DNA from 3 places in the Candidatus Pantoea communis genome. Region 2 is predicted to be linked to each of the others. Evidence: predicted binding sites of a transcription regulator. Region 2 holds the regulator's gene; each other region holds the start of a gene.

Region 1 (4,459 bases), on a different contig from region 2:
GATCTCCGCTTCGGTGGGAGTGGCGACGGCCTTTGTGGTCAACCCGGTGATCGGGGCCGCCGTATTTGCCGCCAGTAAAGTATTGGGCCCGCTATGGAATAAGATCTCGCTACTGCGTTATCACATTAGCGGACCGTTGGATAAACCGGAAATCAATGAAGTGCTGCGCAAACCGCGCGAAGACGACAAGAAGTGAATTTGACGCCGTCGGGGAATTGCCGCAGGCTATGACTATCCGAGCACATAATGAGTGAGAAACGATGACTCTGAATCTGGTAAGTGAGCAGTTACTAGCTGCGAACAGCATTAATCAGCAGGACCTTTTTTCCCTGTTAGGGCAGCTTTCAGAACGTCGTCTGGATTATGCCGACCTCTACTTCCAGTCCAGTTTCCATGAATCCTGGGTGCTGGAAGACAAAATCATTAAAGATGGTTCTTACCACATCGACCAGGGTGTCGGTGTGCGTGCAATCAGTGGTGAGAAAACCGGTTTCGCTTACGCAGACCAAATCACCCTGAACGCCCTGCGCCAGTCTTCTGAAGCCGCGCGCAGTATTGTGCGTGAGCAGGGCAATGGCAAAGCGCATACACTTTCAGCTGTGATCAACCGTTCGCTATATGCGCCGGTGAATCCGCTGGACAGCCTGACGCGCGAAGACAAAATTGCACTGCTGCATCGTGTTGATACCGTGGCACGTGCGGCCGATCCGCGCGTGCAGGAAGTCAATGCCAGCCTGACTGGCGTGTACGAACAGGTGCTGGTGGCGGCGACCGATGGTACGCTGGCTGCGGATATCCGCCCACTGGTGCGTCTGTCGATCAGCGTGCAGGTGGAAGATCAGGGTAAACGTGAACGCGGCTCCAGCGGCGGCGGCGCGCGTACCGGTTATGAGTTCTTCTATGCCGATGAAAACGGTGATGTGCGTGCCGATGCGTGGGCGCGTGAAGCGGTGCGTCTGGCGCTGGTGAACCTCTCAGCTGTTGCCGCTCCTGCGGGCACCTTGCCGGTGGTATTGGGCGCTGGCTGGCCGGGCGTGCTGCTGCATGAAGCAGTCGGTCATGGTCTGGAAGGCGATTTCAATCGTCGTGAAACTTCGGTCTTCAGCGGAAAAATGGGGCAACTGGTGGCCTCTGAACTCTGCACCGTGGTTGACGATGGCACCATCGAAGGGCTGCGCGGCTCACTGGCAGTGGATGACGAAGGCGTGCCAGGCCAGTATAACGTCCTGATCGAAAACGGTGTGCTCAAAGGCTACATGCAGGACAAGCTCAATGCGCGTCTGATGGGCGTACCGCCAACCGGTAACGGGCGTCGTGAATCCTATGCGCATCTGCCGATGCCACGTATGACCAACACCTATATGCTGGCGGGTAAATCCACGCCGCAGGACATCATTTCCAGCGTTGAGTACGGGATTTATGCACCAAACTTTGGTGGAGGTCAGGTGGATATCACCTCCGGCAAGTTTGTCTTCTCAACCTCAGAAGCCTATCTGATTGAAAACGGCAAAGTCACCACGCCGGTGAAAGGTGCAACGCTGATTGGTTCGGGTATTGAAGCAATGCAGCAGATCTCAATGGTTGGTAACGATCTGGCGCTGGATAAAGGCGTTGGCGTGTGCGGTAAAGAGGGGCAGAGTGTGCCGGTCGGCGTCGGCCAGCCAACCCTGAAGCTGGATAAAATCACCGTCGGCGGAACTGCATAATCATTGCTGGTGCGCATCAATGCGCACCTGACGAATGACAGTAAAGTCTGATGTCCCCATGACGCACCATTTCGAATGGCCGTGGAGTCTGATGATTCCACGGCGGCCTCTACGAATGACCGTAAGTTGATGTTCGCATGGCGGACTCTATAGATTATCGAACAGTCTGAGTTTCCCTATGGCGCACCTTACAAATAGTCGTTTCGCGCATCGAAGGGACACCCTGTATGGCGCCCAGACCGTTAACTCTTACGATGCTGCTGATACTGTTGCGCCACCTGCTTAAAGTACTCGGTCAGATAATCGATACATACCTGCACCTTCAACGGCATCTTGTCTTTCTCGGTATAGAGCGCATACACCGGACGCGGTTCTGAGTGATATTGCGGGAACAGAATATCGATCTCCCCGGCGTTAATCTCATCAATCACCCACATCAGGGGGACATAGGCGATGCCGCAACCGGCTTTCAGCCAGCGAATCAGCGTCTGTGAATCATTAGTCACGAAGCGCCCTTGTGGCGTCAGCCGCGTCACCAACCCTTCCGGCGCGACCAGTTCAAAGGTGTTATCCGGGCGTACGCTGTACTCCAGCCATGAAAAATTATCGATTTCACCCGGTTTGTCTGGCGTACCATGCTGTGCCAGATAACTTTTTGCGGCACAGACCACCATCGGCATCGCGCCCAGTCGGCGTGAGAACAGGTTTGAATCTTGCAACGCGCCTACGCGGACTACGAGATCCAAGCCGTTAGCGATCAAATCTGGCGCGGGAATGCCGGTAACCAGATTGACGCTCAGACCAGGATATTCACGTAGCATATCGCTGGTCATTGCAGACAACACGTTTTGCGCCATGGTGGAAGAGCAGCCGATACGCAGAATACCGATCGGCGTATTATTAAAGGCATAAAGCTGTTCGTGCACCTGAGACGCTTCAGCCAGCATGCGGCGGCAGCCCTGATAGTAGATCTTACCTGCTTCGGTCAGACCAATACTGCGGGTGCTGCGATTTAACAATTTGACCTGCAACTCATCTTCCAGTTTGGCGACAATTTGGCTGATTGACGAAACGCTAAGATGAAGCTGACGTGCCGCGGCGGTAAAAGAACCTAATTCAACCACTTTGGCGAAAATGGACATGCCTTTAAGTCGTTCCATTGTTTACTCTGGCTAAAAAGTGATTTAGCTCACAATATGTAGAAAACGTATAGTCATGCGCGTTACTATACGCACGCTGGGTCTGTTCACCGCACCTTAACACGGCTGTGTTTACACGATGATACGCTATCATTAGCTCAACGCGGCCTGAATGTTGCCATCAGTCTCCCAATCATCCCCTGATTCTCAACCCGACGTGCCATGCGGCATGAGGGCAGGTATCGGTGCAATCCGGCAAGGTCGAACTAAGGAACCGTAATGAGTGTGCTTCCGGTATTTGTCGTATTCGGGCTGAGTTTTCCGCCCATCTTCATTGAACTACTGGTTTCTCTGGCGCTGTTCTGGCTGGTGAAACGCGTGCTGACGCCCAGCGGAATTTATGACCTGGTGTGGCATCCGGCACTTTTTAACACAGCGTTGTATTGCTGCGTGTTTTACCTTGTATCCCGTCTATTCGTCTGAGGTTTTTAAGTGAAAGCGCTCATAAGAAAAATCGCGCGTTACGCGATTACTATCCTGCTGGTTATCATCGCAATCGTGATCATCTTCCGCGCCTGGGTGTTCTACACCGAATCGCCCTGGACGCGTGACGCCAAATTCTCCGCTGATGTGGTGGCGATCTCGCCGGACGTGACCGGCCTTATCACTGACGTGCCGGTGCACGACAACCAGCTGGTGAAACAGGGGGATACGCTGTTTGTCGTGGATCGCCCGCGCTACCAGAAAGCGCTGGATGAAGCCCAGGCGGATGTCGAATATTACCAGGCACTCGTCAATGAAAAGCGTCGTGAAGCGGCGCGCCGTAATCAACTCGGCACCAGTGCCATGTCGCGTGAAGCCATCGACCAGGCTAATAACGATCTGCAAACCAGCGAACATCAGCTGGCGAAATCGGTGGCAACGCGCGATCTGGCGGTGATCGACCTGGATCGCACCACCATCAAAGCGCCTTCAGATGGCTGGGTCACTAACCTGAACGTTTATCAGGGCGAGTTCATCACCCGTGGTTCCGTTGCCGTGGCATTGGTACAGCAGCACTCATTCTATGTGCTGGCTTATATGGAAGAGACCAAGCTGGATGGCGTGCGTCCGGGCTTCCGCGCTGAAATCACCCCGCTGGGCAGTAATACCGTATTGCGCGGCACGGTGGACAGCATCGCGGCGGGCGTGACCAACAGCAGCAGCAGCGTGGACAGCAAAGGTATGGCGACCATCGATTCCAACCTCGAATGGGTACGACTGGCACAGCGCGTACCGGTGCGTATTCGTCTTGACGATCAACCGGGCAACCGCTTTCCGGCGGGCACTACCGCCACGGTAGTGATCACCGGTGATAAAGATCGCCAGACCAAAGTCTCGCCGTTGACGCAGTTCTTTAACCGCCTGCGCGAGTTTGGTTAAGCGAGGGCGTTATGATTGAGTTTTTGCGTTTCCCGGTGAAGCTGACATTTGCGCTGGTTGCGGCGCTGATGATTGGCTTTCACTTTAATCTGGAAACGCCGCGTTGGGCGGTGATGACCGCCGGCATTGTTGCTGGTGGTACCGCCTTTGCTGCGGGGGGCGATCCCTATTCTGGCGCACTGCGCTATCGCG
Region 2 (4,459 bases):
GCTACTTCGGTCCGGAAGCCAATGACTTCGGGCTGCTGGAACAGACGTTTAAGCATTACGGAAAAACCGGGCTAGGTGAATCGCGCAAATATCTGCACACCTACGACGAAGCGGTGCCGTGGAATCAGGTGCCGGGCACCTTTACGCCCTGGCAGCCGCTGCCGGAAAACACTGACGTGCTGTTCTATGAAGGATTACACGGTGGCGTGGTTACACAGCAGCACAACGTCGCCGAGCATGTCGATTTGCTGGTCGGCGTGGTGCCGATTGTCAATCTGGAGTGGATTCAAAAGCTGGTGCGCGACACCAGCGAGCGCGGCCATTCCCGTGAAGCGGTGATGGATTCAGTGGTGCGTTCAATGGAGGATTATATCAACTTCATCACGCCGCAGTTCTCGCGCACCCACATCAACTTCCAGCGTGTACCTACGGTGGATACGTCCAACCCATTTGCCGCACGTGAAATTCCGTCACTCGATGAAAGCTTTGTGGTGATTCACTTCCGTGGACTGGAAGGCATTGCTTACCCTTACCTGCTGGCGATGATCCAGGGCTCGTTCATTTCGCATATGAACACACTGGTGGTGCCGGGCGGCAAAATGGGGCTGGCAATGGAGTTAATCATGACGCCACTGGTGCAGCGGCTGATTGAAGGTAAACGGATTGAATAATCCAGAAATTCTGTAGCGGCGGCCGTTTGGCCGCCCACTTATGTTATCGCTCAATCACTTCGTAACTGTGCGTCATTTTCACACTATTGCCGAGCATGATCGCCACCGAGCAATACTTCTCCGCCGACAGATCGACGGCCCGCGCCACCGCTTTATCGCTTAGCGCTGTGCCGCTAACGATAAAATGCAGGTTGATTTGCGTAAAAATACGTGGCGCTTCTTCACGGCGCTCGGACGTAAGTTTCACCTCGCAGTCAGCCACATCATTTCGGCCTTTTTGCAGGATCGATACCACGTCAATCGCGCTACAGCCGCCTGCTGCCATCAAAACCATCTCCATCGGGCTTGGCGCTTTATCACCCGAGTTACCGTCCATTAATACCTGATGGCCTGATGAGGATTCTCCGAGAAAGGTCAGCCCTTCCACCCATTTCACTCGTGCCTGCATTATTCTTTCTCCTGAAGTGGCGGTTTTGCCGCCAGAGTACGCTTTCACTTGATAAACAGCAATCCAGACTCTTCCGCCTGTTGCTGAAGCGAGACAACAGAAGACAGCTTGCAAAAGCTGTGCTACAAACAGTGCTGAAAATATTTTCGTCATCACAGACGAAGGCGGGAAGAATCAAAAGCGTAGCTTAAGAATCACCCGGAAATAATTTTCCTTTACTGGAAACGCTCGACGATTACACCGCCTGACAGGGAAAACTGCCCCCTGTGTTTTGGGCACGATTACAACAGAGGATAATAGCGAATGGTTCTCGGCAAACCGCAAACAGACCCTACACTCGAATGGTTCCTGTCCCATTGCCATATTCACAAATATCCGTCCAAAAGCACGCTCATCCATCAGGGTGAGAAAGCGGAAACGCTGTACTACATCGTGAAAGGTTCCGTTGCGGTTCTGATCAAAGATGAAGAAGGCAAAGAGATGATTCTCTCCTACCTCAATCAGGGAGACTTCATCGGCGAACTCGGCCTGTTTGAAGAAGGCCAGGAACGTAGTGCCTGGGTACGTGCTAAGACTGCCTGCGAAGTGGCTGAAATTTCCTACAAAAAATTCCGTCAGCTGATTCAGGTAAACCCGGATATTTTAATGCGACTTTCGTCGCAAATGGCGCGTCGTCTGCAAGTCACTTCCGAGAAAGTGGGCAACCTTGCCTTCCTCGATGTGACGGGCCGTATCGCGCAAACACTGCTTAATCTGGCGAAACAACCCGATGCGATGACGCACCCCGACGGGATGCAAATCAAAATCACCCGTCAGGAGATTGGTCAGATCGTGGGTTGCTCACGCGAAACCGTGGGTCGTATCCTGAAAATGCTGGAAGATCAGAACCTGATCTCCGCACACGGTAAAACCATCGTCGTCTACGGCACCCGCTAATTTCTTATCACCCACGGCGTGATGGCAACATCGCGCCGTTTTTGTTTGCGATGAGCTGATGTGGCGCCGAATCATCTATCATCCTGAGGTCAACTACGCACTGCGGCAAACGCTGGTGCTGTGCCTGCCTGTGGCACTAGGCTGGCTGTTTGGCGATCTGCAAAAAGGCCTGCTGTTCTCATTAGTCCCTGCCTGCTGCAACATGGCGGGTCTTGATACACCGCATAAGCGCTTCTTTAAACGCCTGATTGTTGGCGGCTCACTGTTTGCTACCGCCAGTTTTCTGATCCAATTTCTCACCAGTGACGCCATTCCGTTACCGCTGATCCTGTTTGTGCTGCCGCTGCTGATAGGCGTGACCGGCGAAATCAGCCCGCTGCACGGTCGCTTGTTGCCCGCCACACTGATTGCCGCCATCTTTAGCCTCAGCCTAGTAGGACGCATGCCCATGTGGGTGCCGCCGCTGCTGTATATCGGCGGCACGCTATGGTATGGCCTGTTTAACTGGTTCTGGTTTTGGCTGTGGAAAGAGCAGCCGATGCGCGAAACGCTCAGTCTGCTGTATCGGGAACTGGCGGATTATTGCGATGCAAAATACACACTGTTGACGCAGCTTACCGATCCCGAGAAAGCGCTGCCGCCGCTGCTGGCGCGTCAGCAAAAAGCCGTTGACCTGATCACCACCTGCTATCAGCAGATGCACATGCTCTCTGCCAGCCGCGATAACAGCCACAAGCGCCTGACGCGGGCTTTCCAGGTGGCGCTTGATTTGCAGGAGCACATCTCGGTGAGCCTGCACCAGCCGGAAGAAGTGCAAAAGCTGGTCGAGCAGAGTCACGCCGAAGCGGTGATCCGCTGGAATGCCAAAACCATCTCTGCGCGTCTGCGCCTGTTGGCCGATGCCATTCTCTATCATCAATTGCCCGATCGCTTCCACATGGAAAAGCAGCTCGGCGCGCTGGAAAAAATTGCGCGCCAGCATCCCGACAATCCGGTGGGCAACTTCTGCTATTACCATTTCAGCCGAATTGCGCGTGTGCTGCGCACCCAGAAACCGTTATACACCCGTGACCTGATGGCCGATCGCCAGCGCCGTTTGCCGTTGTTCCCGGCGCTGCGCAGCTATCTGTCGCTCAAGTCCGCTGCATTGCGCACCGCAGCTCGTATTTCGGTGATGCTGATGTTCGGCAGTGCGCTGGCGCTGTTCTTTAATATTCCCAAGCCTTATTGGATTCTGATGACCATCATGTTTGTCAGCCAGAATGGCTACAGCGCCACACGAGTGCGTATCCAGCACCGTGCACTGGGCACCTTTGCCGGATTGCTGATCGCCGCAGGATCGCTACGGCTCGAAGTGCCCGAATCGATCACCCTGCTGTTTATGCTGGCCATCACCCTCGCCAGCTATCTGGTCACGCGCAAGTATTACGGCTGGTCGATGATTGGCTTCACCGTGACGGCGGTGTATTCGCTCCAGCTGTTGTCGCTGAATGGGGCGCAGTTCCTGTTGCCGCGCATGATGGATACCCTGATGGGCTGCCTGATCGCCTTTGCCGGTATGATCTGGCTGTGGCCACAGTGGCAGAGCGGATTACTGCGCAGCAACGCGCATGATGCGCTGGAGGCTTATCAGGAAGCCTTGCGGATGTTGCTGGGGCCGGAGCAATCTCCTGAAAAGCTGGCTTACCAGCGCATGAGGGTCAATCAGGCGCACAATGCACTGTTCAACTCACTGAATCAGGCATCGAGCGAACCGGGCTTCAACGCGCAGTACCTGAAAGATATGCGCATGTGGGTCACCCACAGCCAGTTCATTGTGGAGCATATTAACGCGATGACGATCCTGGCGCGTGAGCACACCATGCTGACGCCAAAGCTGGCGGAACGCTATCTGCAATCCTGTGAAATTGCGCTGCAGCGCTGTCAGCAGCGACTGGCGTATGACGGGCCAGGCAATGACAGCAATATTCTGGAAGCGCCGGAGAATATGAATGAAGGGCCGGTAACGATTGTCGAGCAGCATGTGAAGCGCATCCTGCAACACCTGAATGTGATGCACACCATCTCTTCACTGGCCTGGAGCCAGCGACCGCATCACGGCCGCTGGCTGAAAGTTTTACGCCCGAAAGGCTGATTACGCCGCCAGCACCTTCTCAATGGCTTTGGCGAAACGCGCCATGCCTTCTTCGATGTCAGTCGGCTCGATAACCAGTGACGGCACAAAACGAATCACATCAGTGCCCGCGGTCAGAACCATCAACCCTTCTGCTGCCGAGGCATTGAGGATATCGCGCGCCTTGCTGGCGTGCTGCGGTTTCAGCGCCGCGCCAATCAGTAAACCTTTGCCGCGAATCTCACTGAAAAGATCATATTTGCTGTCGATCGCCTGCAGTGCTTCAACGAA
Region 3 (4,459 bases), on a different contig from region 2:
GTGGTGCGCCCGGTTGCGGTTGCCTGGCGCGATTACGTGCCGGTGCCTGCGCGCAGTGGTATGAGTAATTTCCTCGGCAACCTGGACGAACCGGCCAGCATGCTGAACTCGATTCTGGTGGGTGAACCGCGCCAGGCAGGAATCCACTTCACGCGTTTCTTCCTCAATACCGTATTGGGCTTGGGCGGATTTATCGATGTGGCGGGCAAAGCGAATCCTGAACTGGCGCGAGAAGTTCCGCACCACTTCGGGAGTACTCTGGGTCGTTACGGTGTGGGCTACGGTCCTTATGTGGTTCTGCCGGGTTATGGCAGCTTCACGGTGCGTCAGGATGGCGGCGACTATGTCGATACGCTTTATCCGGTACTGAGTTGGCTGACCTGGCCGATGTCGATTGGTAAATGGACACTGGAAGGTGTGGAAACACGTGCACAGTTGCTGGATTCCGATGCCATCCTGAAACAGCAGCAGGATCCGTATGCGTTTATCCGCAACGCCTACTTCCAGCGTAATGATTTCCTCGCCAACGGCGGGAAGTTAAAACCGGAAGAGAATCCGAATGCCAGTGCGATTCAGGATGATTTGAAGGACATCGATTCACAGTAACAAAAATGGCGACCTTAACAGTCGCCATTTTTTATGGTTTCAGCATCAGAACTTGTAGTTAAAGTTCGCGCCGTACAGCCAGGCTTTACCTTCGGAGTTAAAGGTGTAAGGCCCTTCTTTCACCGTGACTTTCTGGCCGTGCATGTAAGAGATACCGAGGTCAACTGACGCATTTTCATTGAAGGCGTAAGAAGCACCGGCGCTCAACCACAGACGGTCCTGATCCGGAATCGAGATAGAACGTTTGTCGGCGGGAACCGGGCTGTCATCAAACGCGATACCGGTACGGAAGGTCCAGTTATCGTCGTAGAAGTAAGTGGTACCCAGCGCGATGCGATACGCATCCTTGAAGCCTTCATCTTTATAGAACAGTGTCTGACCGTTGCTGCCAGTGGCCTTCAGCTCCTGGAACTGGCTCCAACTGGTGTAGGTCAGGCTATAGTGTACGGCCCACTGCGGTGCCACTTTATGCCAGCCCGACACTTCCCACATCTCTGGCAAGTTCAGCGTGAGTGAACCCGGAATGGTCTGGCCGCCGGTGCCGTAAGGCAGACCTAAAGCAATCGCCTGCGGTGTACCGTTGTAAGCGGTGGGAATGCTGCTCTTGTAATCGCCGTCAAAGTCAATTTTGACTTCTGAACGATAGGTGAAGCCGAAGCGGTTGTTCTTATCCACTTCATACAGGATGCCAGCGTTCCAGCCGTAACCCCATTCATCACCTTTCAGGTGGGCAACCTGAGTATCCGCTGGCATGCCGACGCGAGCGCCGGCTTCACCCGCATAACGTTCGATTTTTGCTTTAGCGTAAACCGCATCAAAGCCAACACCAAAGCTGAAGTGCTCGTTCAAACGATAAGCGGTGCTAAGGTTAAAGTTACCGGTCATCAGGTCGGTTTTACCACCGTAACCGCCCGCGGTGTAACCATCATTAAATTCCGTCGCCAGACCATAGTTAGAGGTGACGGATGCGCCTACCCACCACTGATCGTTAATCGGATGAACGTAATGGAGGTTAGGGATCCACTGATTCGGTGCGATGTTTTTCGCATTCAGGCTGTTGCCGGTTGGGCTCTGGCCGCTGATATCCACCTCTGGATCAATATAAACGGTACCGATGGAGAAAGAAGGGCGATCCATCAATGCCATGGTCGCCGGGTTACGACTGGCAGAGGCGGCGGTATCGCCCATCGCACCTTCACCCGAATAAGCACGACCTAAACCAATTGCTGAGAATTCATTAAGTTGAAAGCCTGCGGCGTAAACCTGGGAAGAGATAAGCGCCACTGCAGCTGCCACAGCTGACTTTGCAAACAGGTTCTTATGGTTCATGACCACAACCTCATCTAGATTTATTATTAAACGTTGTTACGTCGCGTAACAAAGGACGGCGGATTGTAGGGACTGATGACAAAGGCACATATCAGACCAGTGCGACGAGTATAGGTCTGACCTGTGTATTTGTTGCAATAATGTTTTTTAAATATTTCCGATTTGATCGATAAAATCAGATCTGCTTAACAAAATCTTGTCGATGCTCATCTAGCATAGCGGTCAAATTTGTTCTGGATCAATTTTTAGTATGATATTCGTCACTTAGCCGCTGAGAGATAGAAGCCAGGCCGCGCGGGGCGTACACTTTGTGTCAGAAAATGATCCGATTGTGTCGATTTATCGTCAGGAGAGAACAATGACTGATGCCATTAAAAAATGCAGTGCCACGGAAACGGCGGCGTGCTGCTGCGTAGATGTAGGCACCGTAATGGACAATACCGATTGCACGGCGAGCTGGTCTGGCGCTTTTGCCGATCGTCATGCGGCTGAAGCGATGCTGAAGCACCTGACGGACAAAGCGCGTCAGGTTGAATCCGAGCCTTGCGAGATTCACGCAGAATTCGTTGAAGAAGCGCCAGGGCTACGCCTGAATGTTGATTTCACTTTTGCCTGCCAGGCCGAAACCTTGATTTTTCAACTCGGCTTACGCTAATCCTGTCGCTGCCGGAAGCCCTTCCGGCAGCGTTTTCTCTTTTTCGTGTCTTCCCTCGCACTTTTTTTCTTCTGTTATTGGCGACTTAGCAACACCTGGTTAACACTGATGATCAGGTCAGACCTGTTTGGCAATGATGCTACGGTCGTAAATTACAGGTGAGTGCAATGAGCAAAGCGCAGCCGCTGCTGACGCGTCAGGGCGAACGAATCGCCATAACCCATGGATTACGCACGCCTTTCGCCCGTCAGGCGAGTGATTTTCATGGCATTCCCGCGCTGGAGTTGGGGCGCATGGTGGTGTCAGAGTTGATGGCGCGCAGCGAATTGCCGGTCGACATTATCGATCAACTGGTATTTGGCCAGGTGGTGCAAATGCCGGAAGCGCCCAATATTGCGCGCGAAATCGTGCTGAGCAGCGGATTGAGCGTGCACACTGATGCATACAGCGTCAGTCGTGCCTGTGCCACCAGTTTTCAGGCGGTGGCGAATGTGGCGGAAAGCCTGATGGCGGGTACCATTGATGCGGGTATTGCCGGTGGTGCAGACTCCTCATCGGTACTGCCTATTGGCGTCAGCAAGACGCTGGCGCGCGCGTTGGTCGATCTCAACAAAGCACGAACCTTCAGCAAAAAGTTGCAAATCTTACGCCGTCTGCGCCCACGCGATCTGTTGCCGGTGCCGCCTGCGGTTGCAGAGTATTCCACCGGCTTACGCATGGGTGATACCGCCGAACAAATGGCGAAAACCCACGGCATCACACGTGAACAACAAGATGCTCTGGCGCTGCGCTCACATCAGCACGCAGCACGTGCCTGGCAGTCAGGCGTGCTGGCGCAGGAAGTGATGGCGGCCTTTGTGCCGCCCTGGAAAGCACCGATTGAGCAGGACAACAACATTCGCTTTAACGCCAGCGCTAGCGACTACGCAAAATTGCGACCGGCCTTTGATCGTCGCCACGGTTCCGTCACGGCAGCCAACAGCACACCGCTGACCGATGGCGCGGCCGCGGTGATTTTGATGCGTGAAGGCCGTGCACGAGAACTGGGAATTACGCCGCTTGGCTATCTGCGCAGCTACGCGTTTACTGCGATTGATGTCTGGCAGGATATGTTGCTGGGTCCCGCTTATGCCTCACCGCTGGCGCTGGATCGCGCTGGCATTACCCTCAACGACCTGACGCTGATCGATATGCACGAAGCCTTTGCGGCACAGACGCTGGCCAATCTGAAAATGTTCCGTGATGAGCGTTTTGCGCGAGAGGTACTGAATCGCCCGCATGCCTTGGGTGAAGTGAATGAAGAACGTTTCAATGTGTTGGGCGGCTCCATTGCATACGGCCATCCGTTTGCTGCCACTGGCGCGCGTATGATCACCCAAACGTTGCATGAACTGCGGCGGCGCGGCGGCGGATTAGGACTGGTGACCGCCTGTGCAGCGGGCGGATTAGGCAGCGCAATGGTTCTGGAGGCCGAATAATGAGCGCATCTGCATTCCATTTACACATGCGCCTCGATCATGTCGGCATCATTACCATCGACGTGCCGGGCGAAAAGATGAACACGCTGAAAGCGGAGTTTGTCCCACAAATAAAAGCGGTGCTGGCTGAAGCGCGCAGCAATCCGAAGCTGGCGGGATTAGTGCTGATTTCGGGTAAAAGCGATAACTTTGTCGCCGGTGCGGACATCAGCATGATCGCCGATTGCCAGACGGCAGAAGAAGCGGAAGCTTTAGCCCGCCAGGGGCAAGAGGTAATGGCGGAGATTGCGGCGCTGCCTTTCCCGGTGGTCGCGGCGATCCACGGTGCCTGTCTCGGCGGCGGCCTGGAGTTGGTGCTGGCCTGCAGCGCACGTATCTGCACGCTGGATGA

Evidence for each region. Region 2 encodes CRP, which controls carbon source genes, mostly activating them, when cyclic AMP is high. Its sites were predicted from a motif close to ATGTGANNNNNNTCACAT; they were not measured.
Region 1: a site for CRP is predicted at 2,884-2,901, ahead of aaeR (HTH-type transcriptional activator AaeR). Genes of this name have one in related genera too.
Region 3: a site for CRP is predicted at 2,184-2,201, ahead of F3J37_RS17690 (YfcZ/YiiS family protein). Genes of this name have one in related genera too.

Annotation. Positions count from the first base shown of each region.
Region 1 is NZ_VWXC01000031.1:13,589-18,047, forward strand. Features, by position in the region: gene yhdP (AsmA2 domain-containing protein YhdP) at 1-196, shown strand, start outside; gene tldD (metalloprotease TldD) at 261-1,706, shown strand; gene aaeR (HTH-type transcriptional activator AaeR) at 1,949-2,866, opposite strand; gene aaeX (p-hydroxybenzoic acid efflux pump operon protein AaeX) at 3,125-3,328, shown strand; gene aaeA (p-hydroxybenzoic acid efflux pump subunit AaeA) at 3,338-4,267, shown strand; gene aaeB (p-hydroxybenzoic acid efflux pump subunit AaeB) at 4,279-4,459, shown strand, end outside.
Region 2 is NZ_VWXC01000025.1:24,388-28,846, reverse strand. Features, by position in the region: gene F3J37_RS24035 (phosphoribulokinase) at 1-671, shown strand, start outside; gene F3J37_RS24030 (OsmC family protein) at 715-1,119, opposite strand; gene crp (cAMP-activated global transcriptional regulator CRP) at 1,423-2,055, shown strand; gene F3J37_RS24020 (YccS/YhfK family putative transporter) at 2,114-4,189, shown strand; gene argD (bifunctional acetylornithine/succinyldiaminopimelate transaminase) at 4,190-4,459, opposite strand, start outside.
Region 3 is NZ_VWXC01000013.1:102,037-106,495, reverse strand. Features, by position in the region: gene mlaA (phospholipid-binding lipoprotein MlaA) at 1-606, shown strand, start outside; gene fadL (long-chain fatty acid transporter FadL) at 652-1,935, opposite strand; gene F3J37_RS17690 (YfcZ/YiiS family protein) at 2,294-2,590, shown strand; gene fadI (acetyl-CoA C-acyltransferase FadI) at 2,758-4,068, shown strand; gene fadJ (fatty acid oxidation complex subunit alpha FadJ) at 4,068-4,459, shown strand, end outside.